3 regions of the Pantoea sp. SGAir0184 genome follow, and region 2 is predicted to be linked to each of the others. Evidence: predicted binding sites of a transcription regulator. Region 2 holds the regulator's gene; each other region holds the start of a gene.
The links. Region 2 encodes Fur, which represses iron uptake genes when iron is present. Its sites were predicted from a motif close to ATAATAATGAGAACNACTATCAA; they were not measured.
Positions count from the first base shown of each region.

Region 1: the regulator Fur is predicted to act here: its motif matches at 1,934-1,956, upstream of fes (enterochelin esterase).
Region 3: the regulator Fur is predicted to act here: its motif matches at 1,647-1,669, upstream of C1N60_RS03745 (siderophore-interacting protein).

Region 1 is NZ_CP028050.1:3,663,031-3,666,721, reverse strand. It holds gene C1N60_RS17420 (enterobactin synthase subunit F) at 1-613, opposite strand, end outside; gene fes (enterochelin esterase) at 606-1,880, opposite strand; gene C1N60_RS17410 (TonB-dependent siderophore receptor) at 2,142-3,691, shown strand, end outside.
Region 2 is NZ_CP028050.1:2,994,777-2,998,467, forward strand. It holds gene ybfF (esterase) at 1-193, shown strand, start outside; gene ybfE (LexA regulated protein) at 363-638, shown strand; gene fldA (flavodoxin FldA) at 776-1,306, shown strand; gene fur (ferric iron uptake transcriptional regulator) at 1,659-2,108, shown strand; gene C1N60_RS14210 (hypothetical protein) at 2,170-2,565, opposite strand; gene glnS (glutamine--tRNA ligase) at 2,802-3,691, opposite strand, start outside.
Region 3 is NZ_CP028050.1:806,632-810,322, forward strand. It holds gene dnaK (molecular chaperone DnaK) at 1-120, shown strand, start outside; gene dnaJ (molecular chaperone DnaJ) at 224-1,360, shown strand; gene C1N60_RS03745 (siderophore-interacting protein) at 1,737-2,510, shown strand; gene C1N60_RS03750 (PadR family transcriptional regulator) at 2,596-3,135, shown strand; gene C1N60_RS03755 (SelT/SelW/SelH family protein) at 3,141-3,428, opposite strand.

The DNA of each region.
Region 1 (3,691 bases), 670 kb from region 2:
GGGCGCGGCCTTTTTCGCGCCAGAATTCGCCGTCACGGGTGTAAGACGCCGATTGCTGATAGCGCTGATACTCGTCAACCACGGCGCTGAACGGAATAAACGGTGTCGGCTCAGGCGGCTGCTGCTGTACGGCGGCGCTGTACAGGTTGGCGATGCGGCGCGTCAGCGCGGTAAAGCTGAAGCCATCCACCACCAGATGGTGATAGCGCTGATACCAGAACCAGTGCTGCTCGCCGAGGCGGAACAGGCGATGGTGCCACAGCGGCGCGCCGCTCAGCACGCGCAGGTCGCCCTGCATATCGGCGCGCATCTGTGCGCGCGCAACGGCGGCGGCATCCGCTTCGCCGCGCAGGTCAACGATGTCTGGCAGGCTGAAGGTCTGCGGCTGCGGCCACTGCAGCGGCTCGCCGTCGATTTCGCCGAACGCCATATTCAGGGTATCGGCTTCCTGCATGCCATCGACGATGGCCTGTGCCAGCAGCGCGCTGTTGATTTCACCGCGCAGCTCGATAAAGTGCGCCACTGCATAGGCGTTGTGATGGCGGCTGAGCTGGTCGGCGATCCAGATGCCAGGCTGCGCCGCCACCAGCGGCAGAGTTTGTTGGTCAATCATAGTGTCGTTCATCAGAGAATTTACTGTCGCTCCGGTTCACGTCTGGCGTGATGAATGAATTTGGATTGCGCCACAAAGCTTGCAGACCGTCGAGCAGGCCACCGCGCCAGCACAGCGCGTCATGGCCGCCCTCTACCGGCTGGTAATGCACCTGATAGCCGGCAGCGGTAAGTTGTTGTTGTAATTGTTGATTGGCTTGCAGAATCAGGCCTTCACGCTGGCCTGCCTCCAGCCAGAAACGCAGCGGCTGGCGAGGTGCCAGGCCATGGTCCAGCGCCTGCAGCAGCCAGCCATGCGGGTTACCGCGCTCGGGCCACCAGAAGGAGCCGGACAGGCTGAGCGCATTACCAAAGGTGTGGGGAAAGTGCAGTGCGGCAAACACCGCGGCCAGACCGCCGAAGCTTTGTCCGGCGACCAGCGTGCGCGCCGGCTGCGCATCGTACGGCATCCAGCGTGCCACCTGCGGCAACAGCTCCTGCTGCACTGCCTGCCAGAATTGCGGATTACATGGCAGCTCGCGGCTGCGGTGTTCGCGATCGATGATGTCGATAAACAGGTAGACCGCCGGCGGCAGCTTGCCCGCAGCGGTCAGCTGCTGCAGCGGGCCGGCGATCGGCATCTGCTGCGCCCAGAACTGACCATCGAGCAGTATCGCCAGCGGACGCGGGCCGTGCTGCGCCTCGCCTGTGGCGTACAGCCACACCCGGCGACGATTGCCGAGCAGCGCGCTGTCCCACTGCTGCTCCTGCAGCGTCAGCGCCGGGGCGCGGCCCTCATCCACCGCACGCCACACCTGCTGGTCGGGCGCGTCAGGCAGGTGCAGCGGTGACACGCCCATGCCGCGTCCGCCAGACCAGCTGCGCAGCGGATTGAGCGCATCGGCCTGCGCGGCAGGGAATTTTTCGCGCCACCAGTGGCGCAGCGCATGCATGTCAGGCTCGCCGCTGAAATCGCTGGCCTGCCGATCCGGCATCAGGCAGTAGCTGCCGCGCCAGTGTGACGGCAGCACGGTTTGCCAGTACCAGACATCGCTACTGGCGACGCGCATCAGCGATTGCGGCGGGCGCCGCTGATGGTGATCGGTCACGCCGGTGATGTTGATCCACACGCGCTGGGTGTGGGAGGTGGTTTCACTGCCTTGCGGATCGCGCCAGAAGAAGGTCACCAGACAGGTGCCATCCTGCTGCGGCTCAATGCGCGGAATGCCCTGAGTCTGTTGCTCCTGCCACCAGGCTTCGCTACCAATTCCATCATTTCGCCAGGTCATAGGGGCTGCCAGTCGCCGTCTGTACGGGGAGGTTTACATAGGATTGATAAATAATACTATTGATAATTATTTGCATTTGCAATAGGGTGGCTGCGCTCAAAATGAGCACGCACGTTCCGTCTGGCACCCGGTAAGTCATGGGATTCAGCAAAGGATGGCCCTGCCAGGTGTGAACGGCTGCGCGATAAAGACAGGGATCTTCTCACCGGCTCGCCAGTCACTCCGCTGTGGCGCAGAACTGGCCTTCCAGGAATGAAAAAAATGAAGCATTACTCGCGGTTAACCTTCGCTATTTTGATTGAACTGGGGCTCAGCGCCTCACTGCTTTCCGGCAGCGCCTGGGCAGCAGAGACTTCCAGCAAGACGACTTCCAGCAACGCCTCTTCTCCCGACGCCAGCGCAATGGACGGTGGCACCTTAATGGTGACGGCCCAGCAGCAGACGCTGCAGGCACCGGGGGTTTCCACCATCACCGCCGATGAGATCAAAAAGCATCCGCCGGCGCGCGATGTTTCAGAAATTATCCGTACCATGCCAGGCGTCAACCTGACCGGCAACTCGACCAGCGGCCAGCGCGGCAACAACCGGCAGATCGATATTCGCGGCATGGGACCGGAAAACACGCTGATTATGGTGGACGGCATGCCGATCACCAGCCGTAACTCAGTGCGTCTCGGCTGGCGCGGCGAACGCGACACGCGTGGCGATACCAACTGGGTGCCACCGGAAATGATCGATCACATCGACGTGATTCGCGGGCCGGCCGCGGTGCGCTACGGTAACGGCGCGGCGGGCGGTGTGGTGAACATCATCACCAAAAAGTACAGCGATCAGCAGTGGCACGGTTCGTGGAATACCTACTTCAACGCGCCGGAACACAAATCGGAAGGGGCGACCAAACGCACCAACTTCAGCCTTGAAGGGCCGCTCGGTGACGACTTCAACTTCCGGCTGTATGGCGGTTTAGCCAAAACCCAGGCCGACGCGTACGACATCAATGAAGGACATGCGGCAGCGCGCACCGGCAGCTATGCCGGCAGCTACCCGGCAGGCCGCGAAGGTTCGGTTAACAAAGATATCAATGCGTTGCTGAGCTGGGCGTTTGCCCCCATGCAGACGCTGGAGCTGCAGGCCGGTTATAGTCGTCAGGGCAACCTGTACGCGGGCGATACGCAGAACACCAACACTAACGCGCTGGTGAAAAGCCTGTACGGCGATGAGACCAACCGTCTGTATCGCCAGAATATTTCACTGAAATGGACCGGCGCGTGGGATAACGGCATCAGCACCAGCAGCTGGGCGCGCTACGAGAAAACCCGCAATACGCGCATCAATGAAGGTCTGGCGGGCGGCACGGAAGGGATCTTCTCCAACAGCGGGTTCAATACCATTCAGCTGGACGATGTGCTGCTGCACAGTGAAATCAGCCTGCCGTTTGAGCTGGGCGTCAATCAGACCGCGACGCTGGGCACCGAGTGGAACCAGCAGCGCATGAAAGATCCTTCGTCGACCACCCAGGCTGCCAGCAACGGCGCCGTGCCAGGCATCGCCAGCACCGGCCGCAGTCCTTATGCCCAGGCGGAGATTTTCTCCCTGTTTGCCGAAGACAACATGGAGCTGACCGACAGCACCATGCTGACGCCGGCGCTGCGCTTCGATCATCACTCCATCGTTGGCAACAACTGGAGCCCGTCGCTTAACCTGTCACAGGGGCTGGGCGATGACTTCACGCTGAAGATGGGGATTGGCCGGGCCTACAAAGCGCCGAGTCTGTACCAGACGAACCCGAACTACCTGCTGTACAGCAACGG
Region 2 (3,691 bases):
GCCCGCGTGGCCTCATCCGGCGCTGTTTATTCGCGGCGGTGATTCACCCTATCTGGACAATCAGCACCGTGATGCGCTGCTGCGCCAGTTCCCGCAGGCGCAGGCGCACATTATCAGCGGTGCTGGCCACTGGGTGCATGCCGAAAAACCCGATGCCGTACTGCGCGCGGTGCGCCGCTTTTTTAACCTGTAAAAGCAAAAGCTTGCTACGGGCGGTTTAGGGTTGGCGTCGCGCCGGGCGCTGGAGTATGATGTCGCGCTAAAAATTTGCCGCGGATGCTTTTTTCGCCGCGGTCGGGCCGATAAATGTTTAAATCGCGCAGCGCCTTTCCGCCGTTCGCGCCCACGCAGTTTCACAAACCATGGCAAAAGAACAGACAGATCGTACCACGCTCGATCTCTTCGCAGACGAGCGGCGTCCCGGTCGCCCTAAAACCAGTCCGCTGTCGCGCGATGAGCAGCTGCGCATTAATAAGCGCAACCAGCTGAAGCGCGACCGGGTGCGCGGCCTGCGCCGCGTTGAGCTGAAAATGTCCAGCGAAGCGGTCGACGCGCTTAATACGCTGGCCGAGCAGCAGAACATCAGCCGCAGTGAACTGATTGAACAAATGCTGCTGGCGCAGCTCAAACTGGCGTAACGTGCGCAGACCGCACGCTGGAACACAAACTCAGCGCTTTACACATTCCGCGCTTTTCGCCGGTCTGCTATCATTCGCATAACTGTGTCGTCTTCTGACTTACTTTCACAATCAGGATTTAAGAGGTTACTCACTCCATGGCAATCGTAGGCATTTTCTTCGGCAGCGATACCGGCAACACTGAAAACATTGCAAAAATGATCCAGAAACAACTGGGTAAAGATGTCGCCGAAGTGCATGACATTGCTAAGAGCACCAAAGAAGATCTCGAAGCATTCGATATTCTGCTGCTGGGTATTCCGACCTGGTACTACGGTGAAGCCCAGTGCGACTGGGATGACTTCTTCCCGACGCTGGAAGAGATTGATTTCAACGGTAAGCTGGTAGCGCTGTTTGGCTGCGGCGATCAGGAAGATTATGCCGAGTACTTCTGTGACGCGATGGGCACCATTCGCGACATCATTGAGCCAAACGGCGCAGTGATTGTGGGCCACTGGCCAACCGAAGGTTACCACTTCGAAGCCTCTAAAGGTCTGGCAGACGACAAACACTTCCTTGGCCTCGCCATCGATGAAGATCGTCAGCCTGAACTGACTAACGAGCGCGTCGACAAATGGGTTAAGCAGATCTTTGACGAGCTGCAGCTGCAGGCGATCATCGAAGCCTGATGCTTTCCTGTCCGATGTGGGCGCTGGCTCACATCGGGCAATGGAATTACCTATAAAAATAATAGCTACGGTTTTTTAACTTTTTCCCTCAATTCTGTAGAATACCCGCAACGGTCATCTGCTTATTCCTCGGGCATCAGACTGAGACTGCGCGAAAAGGAACATCGATCTGCACGATCCCGCTGAGGTTCACGACATTTCTCCTTACAGCATCCGGGGAATTGTCCGCCGCAGCCGGTTTTCATTTCGCAGGCTGAGCTCTATAATGAGACGCAAATGAGAATGCGCGTTGACCACACATTCAAGGCCTTTGCGCCGTAAGTGACTAGCAAAGTAACAGGACAATATCCGCATGACTGACAACAACTCCGCATTGAAAAAGGCTGGCCTGAAAGTCACGCTGCCCAGACTGAAGATTCTGGAAGTGCTTCAGGGACCCGGACCCGAGTCCCATCATGTCAGTGCGGAAGATTTGTACAAACGCCTGATCGACATGGGCGAAGAGATTGGTCTGGCGACGGTATACCGTGTTCTGAACCAGTTTGACGACGCCGGCATCGTGACGCGTCATAACTTCGAAGGCGGGAAATCCGTGTTCGAACTGACCCAGCAGCATCATCATGATCACCTGATTTGCCTCGACTGCGGCAAAGTGATCGAGTTTAGCGATGAATCTATCGAAACGCGTCAGCGTGAGATTGCGACACGCCACGGTATCAAACTCAGCAACCACAGCCTGTATCTGTACGGCCACTGTGCGCTGGGAGACTGCCGCGAAGACGAGACGCTCCACGATCAGTAATTGAATATGCTATGCAGTATAAAAAAACCGGTGCCAGGCACCGGTTTTTTTATGGCTGCGTTCAGGCGACCAGCGTTTCCTGCAAATAGCGCCAGCGCGGAACCGGCGTGCTGCAGTCCAGCACCGCCAGCGAAATGCGGGTCTGGTTGTTGCCGTTAAGCATTTGCAGTTCGTGATACTGAATGGTCACTTCCTGCTGCTGCTGGGAAATGATGGCATGCTCACTGGTGGCGATTCGCATCCCTTCCCGCTGCCCGTGCAGTTTGCGAAACAGGGTTTCAGTGTCATTGAGATCGAGCTGTTTGCCTTGCGGCGTCACCATTTTGAAGTCGGGATGAAAGTGCGACAGCAGCAGATCCATACTGTCATCGCTGCCTTCGGCCTGATTAAAAATACGTTCGATAAGCTGATGTAAAACCACCACGCTATGTTTGGCTTCCAGAGCGAGACTTGTCATTTTTCTTCCTTCGCTAACCCGCACAGCAACATTTAAGAGCGCATAGCCTACCTGAAAATAACGATTTCACACGGGTAAATTAGTTAATTTTATTAAAGTCAGATTAGTCGTAATCGCGCGTAATTACTGTTTTTTGTCTGGTTCAGCATAATCGATTCCCGTTTGCAGATAACGGGCAATAAAAAAGGGCGATTGCTCGCCCTTTGCTGATCATATCGTGCTATCAAGCAGTAAAATTATTCGCCGATTTTTGCCCAGGTATCACGCAGACCCACGGTGCGGTTGAACACCAGTTTCGACGGCTGCGAGTACACGCTGTCTGCGCAGAAGTAACCTTCGCGCTCAAACTGATACGGTGCCAGCGCGCTGGCGGCACGCAGACCCGGCTCAACGAAGCCCTGTTTGATCTCCAGCGAGTTCGGGTTAATGGTGGTGAGGAAATCCTCGGCCGCGCCCGGGTTTGGCACGCTGAACAGACGATCGTACAGACGGAATTCGGCAGGCAGCGCGTGAATCGCCGATACCCAATGGATAACGCCTTTCACCTTGCGGCCATCGGCCGGATCTTTGCTCAGGGTGTCGACATCGCAGGTAGCGTAGATGCAGGTGATGTTGCCGGCTTCATCTTTCGCCACGCGCTCGGCACGAATGACATAAGCGTTGCGCAGACGAACTTCTTTACCCAGCACCAGACGTTTGTACTGCTTGTTGGCCTCTTCACGGAAGTCGGCGCGATCGATCCACACCTCACGGCTGAACGGCACCTCACGCGTGCCCATCTCCGGCTTGTTCGGATGGTTCGGCATGCTGATGATTTCTTCATGCCCGGCCGGCAGGTTCTCGATCACCACTTTCAGCGGATCCAGCACCGCCATAGCGCGCGGCGCGTTCTCGTTGAGGTCGTCACGAATGCACGACTCCAGCGACGCCATCTCAACAATGTTGTCCTGCTTGGTCACACCAATACGGCGGCAGAATTCGCGGATTGACGCCGCGCTATAGCCACGACGGCGCAGACCGGATACGGTCAGCATGCGCGGATCGTCCCAGCCTTCAACAATCTTCTCGCTCACCAGCTGCGTCAGCTTACGCTTCGACATCACCGCATATTCCAGATTCAGGCGCG
Region 3 (3,691 bases), 2.1 Mb from region 2:
CTGATGGAACTGGCGCAGCAACAGGCTCAGGCCGGCGCAGCGGATGCCGGCGACGCTTCGGCGAAGAAAGATGACGACGTTGTCGACGCTGAATTCGAAGAAGTGAAAGATAAAAAATAATTGCCCCTGACCGGGCGCGACGGCTGGCCTGACAGCCGTTGAAACCAGCACGGGCGTCGGAGATCTCTCCACGCCCGTGCGATCATGTTAAGGGCAGAGAAAAATGGCTAAGAGTGATTTTTACGAGATCTTAGGCGTCTCAAAATCCGCCGATGAGCGCGAAATCAAAAAGGCCTATAAGCGCCTGGCGATGAAGTATCACCCGGACCGTAATCCGGGCGATAAAGAGGCCGAGACGAAATTCAAAGAGGTCAAGGAAGCCTACGAGATCCTCACCGATGCGCAGAAGCGTGCAGCTTACGATCAGTACGGTCATGCGGCGTTTGAGCAGGGCGGTGGTGGCGGCTTCGGCGGCGGCTTTGGTGGCGGCGGTGCCGACTTCAGCGATATCTTTGGCGACGTGTTCGGCGATATCTTTGGTGGTGGTCGCCGTCAGCGCGCCTCACGCGGCGCCGATTTACGCTACAACATGGAACTGACGCTGGAAGAAGCGGTACGCGGCGTGACCAAAGAGATCCGCATTCCAACGCTGGAAGAGTGTGATGTCTGCCACGGCAGCGGCGCCAAAGCGGGCACCCAGCCGCAGACCTGCCCGACCTGTCACGGTGCGGGCCAGGTACAGATGCGTCAGGGCTTCTTTACCGTGCAGCAAGCCTGTCCAACCTGTCATGGTCGCGGCTCGGTGATTAAAGATCCGTGCAACGCCTGTCACGGCCACGGCCGCGTTGAGCGCCAGAAAACGCTGTCGGTGAAAATCCCGGCGGGCGTCGATACCGGCGACCGTATCCGCCTTAGCGGAGAAGGTGAAGCGGGTGAGCATGGCGCACCGGCTGGCGATCTGTATGTGCAGGTTTCGGTGAAGAAACACCCGATCTTCGAGCGTGAAGATAACAACCTGTACTGCGAAGTGCCGATCAACTTTGCCATGGCAGCGCTGGGCGGCGAGATTGAAGTGCCGACGCTCGACGGTCGCGTGAAGCTGAAAGTGCCGGCAGAAACTCAGACCGGCAAACTGTTCCGCATGCGCGGCAAAGGCGTGAAGTCGGTGCGCGGCGGTGCTGTCGGCGATCTGCTGTGTCGCGTGGTGGTGGAAACCCCGGTCAGCCTCAACGACAAGCAAAAAGCGCTGCTGCGCGAGCTGGAAGAGAGCTTCGGCGGACCCACCGGCGAGAAAAACAGCCCGCGTTCGAAAAGCTTCTTCGACGGCGTAAAGAAGTTCTTTGACGATCTGACCCGCTAATCGGGTGCGCAGACAGTAACAAGCGGAGAGGCGACTCTCCGCTTTTTTTTATGCGCAGTTCTGCCATGCAGATATTCAACGGTATTGTTTTTCGTCATTCACATCCCCGACAGCCGTTACCTTTCAAAAATACGCTGACACGCTGTAGGGTCGCCATTTATGGCGACCTCAAGCCGTGAAAATCTCCACTAAAAAACGCTTCCTCACCTTGCAAAAACCGGCTCCGTTTTCGCCAATAGCATTTTTCGGCATTGCGTCGAAAATATATCATAGGTATCTTGCAAGGCGTTTAATGAGAATGATTTTCGATAACATGCACCATTAGCGGTGTGCGGCAGCGCAGTAGCGCGGGACCGTCGCTGCAGGGAGAGAAACGTTGCCAAACCCGACTCACCACCGCGCTCCACAACGCGTGCGCAATGAATTACGCTTCCGTCACATCACCGTCGCCAGCAAAACGCGGGTGGCCGATGCCTTCTGGCGCATCGTCTTTAGCGGCAGCGATCTGGCGGGGTTCCACTCGCCCTCTTTTGACGACCACATCAAAGTGTTTTTCCCGGATACGCCGGGCGGTGCGCTGGCGCTGCCACACATGACCGACGAAGGCATCGTCTGGCCTGACGGCGTACGTCCGGCGGCGCGCGACTATACGCCGCTGGCTTTTAATGGCAGCGATTCGCTGACGCTGGATTTTTACATCCACGACGGCGGCGTCGCCAGCAGCTGGGCGAGTGCCGCTCAGCCGGGCGATCGCATTGCGATGGGCGGCCCGCGCGGCTCATGCGTCGTGCCGGTGGATTATGCCTGTCAGATTTATGTCTGTGATGAGACCGGTCTGCCGGCATTTAAGCGCCGCTATCAGGAAATGCAGGCACAACAGATTCATCTGCTGGCCTGTGTTGATGAGCCAGTCGGCCGCGCGTATCTTGGCGACCTGCCGGACGTCACGGTGAGCTGGCTTGGCAGCGGCAACATGCAGGCTGAGGCGCTGACGCCGCTGCTGGACCCGATTGTGCTGCCTGCTGATGACTACTTTATCTGGCTGACCGGCGAAGGCGCGGCGGTGAAACAGCTGAGCGATTACTTTACTCAGCAGCGCGCGGCGCACAGCGACCTGGTGCGCGCCGTCGCTTACTGGCATCAAAAATAACCGGCGCCCGCCCGCTGCCGCCTGTGTTGAATTTTACCAGGCACCAGACTACTATCAACCTCCCTCAACTGACCCCGGGAAGGCGATGAAACAGCAGCGGGATGTTCCAGAGCACGCCGATGCGGCACAGCGTGCCAGCTGTGCCGGCGCACGCAGAAAGCGGCGCGAAAGGATGCTGGATGCCAGTGATATTCGCCTGCTGATGCTGCACTTTCTGGCCAGCGGCGCGGCGCACGGTTATGAGCTGATCAAATCGGTGGAAGAGTTGTCGAAAGGCGAATATTCCCCCAGCCCCGGCATTATTTATCCCAACCTGACGCTGCTGGAAGAGATGGACGCCATTCGCGTGGTGGATGCCCAGGCCACGCGCAAAGCCTACGCGCTCAACGATGCGGGCCGCGCGCTGCTGGCGGAAAATGGCGAAAACGTGGCGGTGATTATCGGGCGGCTCACTTCGCTGGCGATCCTGGTCAACAACCGCAGCATTCCGCAGGTAGAGCAGGCGATCCATACGCTTCGCTATACGCTCAATCACCGGCTGTCGCAGGAGCAGATTTCACCGGCCACGGTGGAAATTGTCGTGGCGGCGCTGCAGGACGCGGCAGAGAAGATCGCCAACAGCTAAGCGCGTTACGGTTTCTTCTTGTCCACGTGCCCCAGTTCGCGATCCGGCCAGCAGACATCGCGCACCCGCTGCTTCAGTGCTGCCGCATCGGGAAAGCCGCCTTCCTGTTTGCGTTCCCAAATTACCTGACCATCAATGCTGATCTCGAACACGCCGCCGCTGCCGGGCTGGAGCGTGACCGCGCTGAGATCGCCGGCAAAGGTATGCAGCAGCTCCTGCGCCATCCACGCCGAACGCAGCAGCCAGTTACATTGAGTACAGTAGTGAATGGTTACTGCCGGTTTATCTGCCATCTTATCCCTCCTGTTAGTGCCTGATTAAACACAGGTTAACAAATTGTGCGCACAAAGATACATCCTGATGCAAATGATATTGATAATGATTACCAATTGCATTAAATTGTTTTCGCCATCATTTGACTCTCTATAAATCCCACAGGCATCCCTGCGGCGCTGCGGCCAGTGACGCAGGGCAGCTGTGCACTGAAGCGCGCACGACACTGTGCCACAGGTGCCGGGATCGATAACATTAACTGGCCAGCGTGACGCGCTGTTTC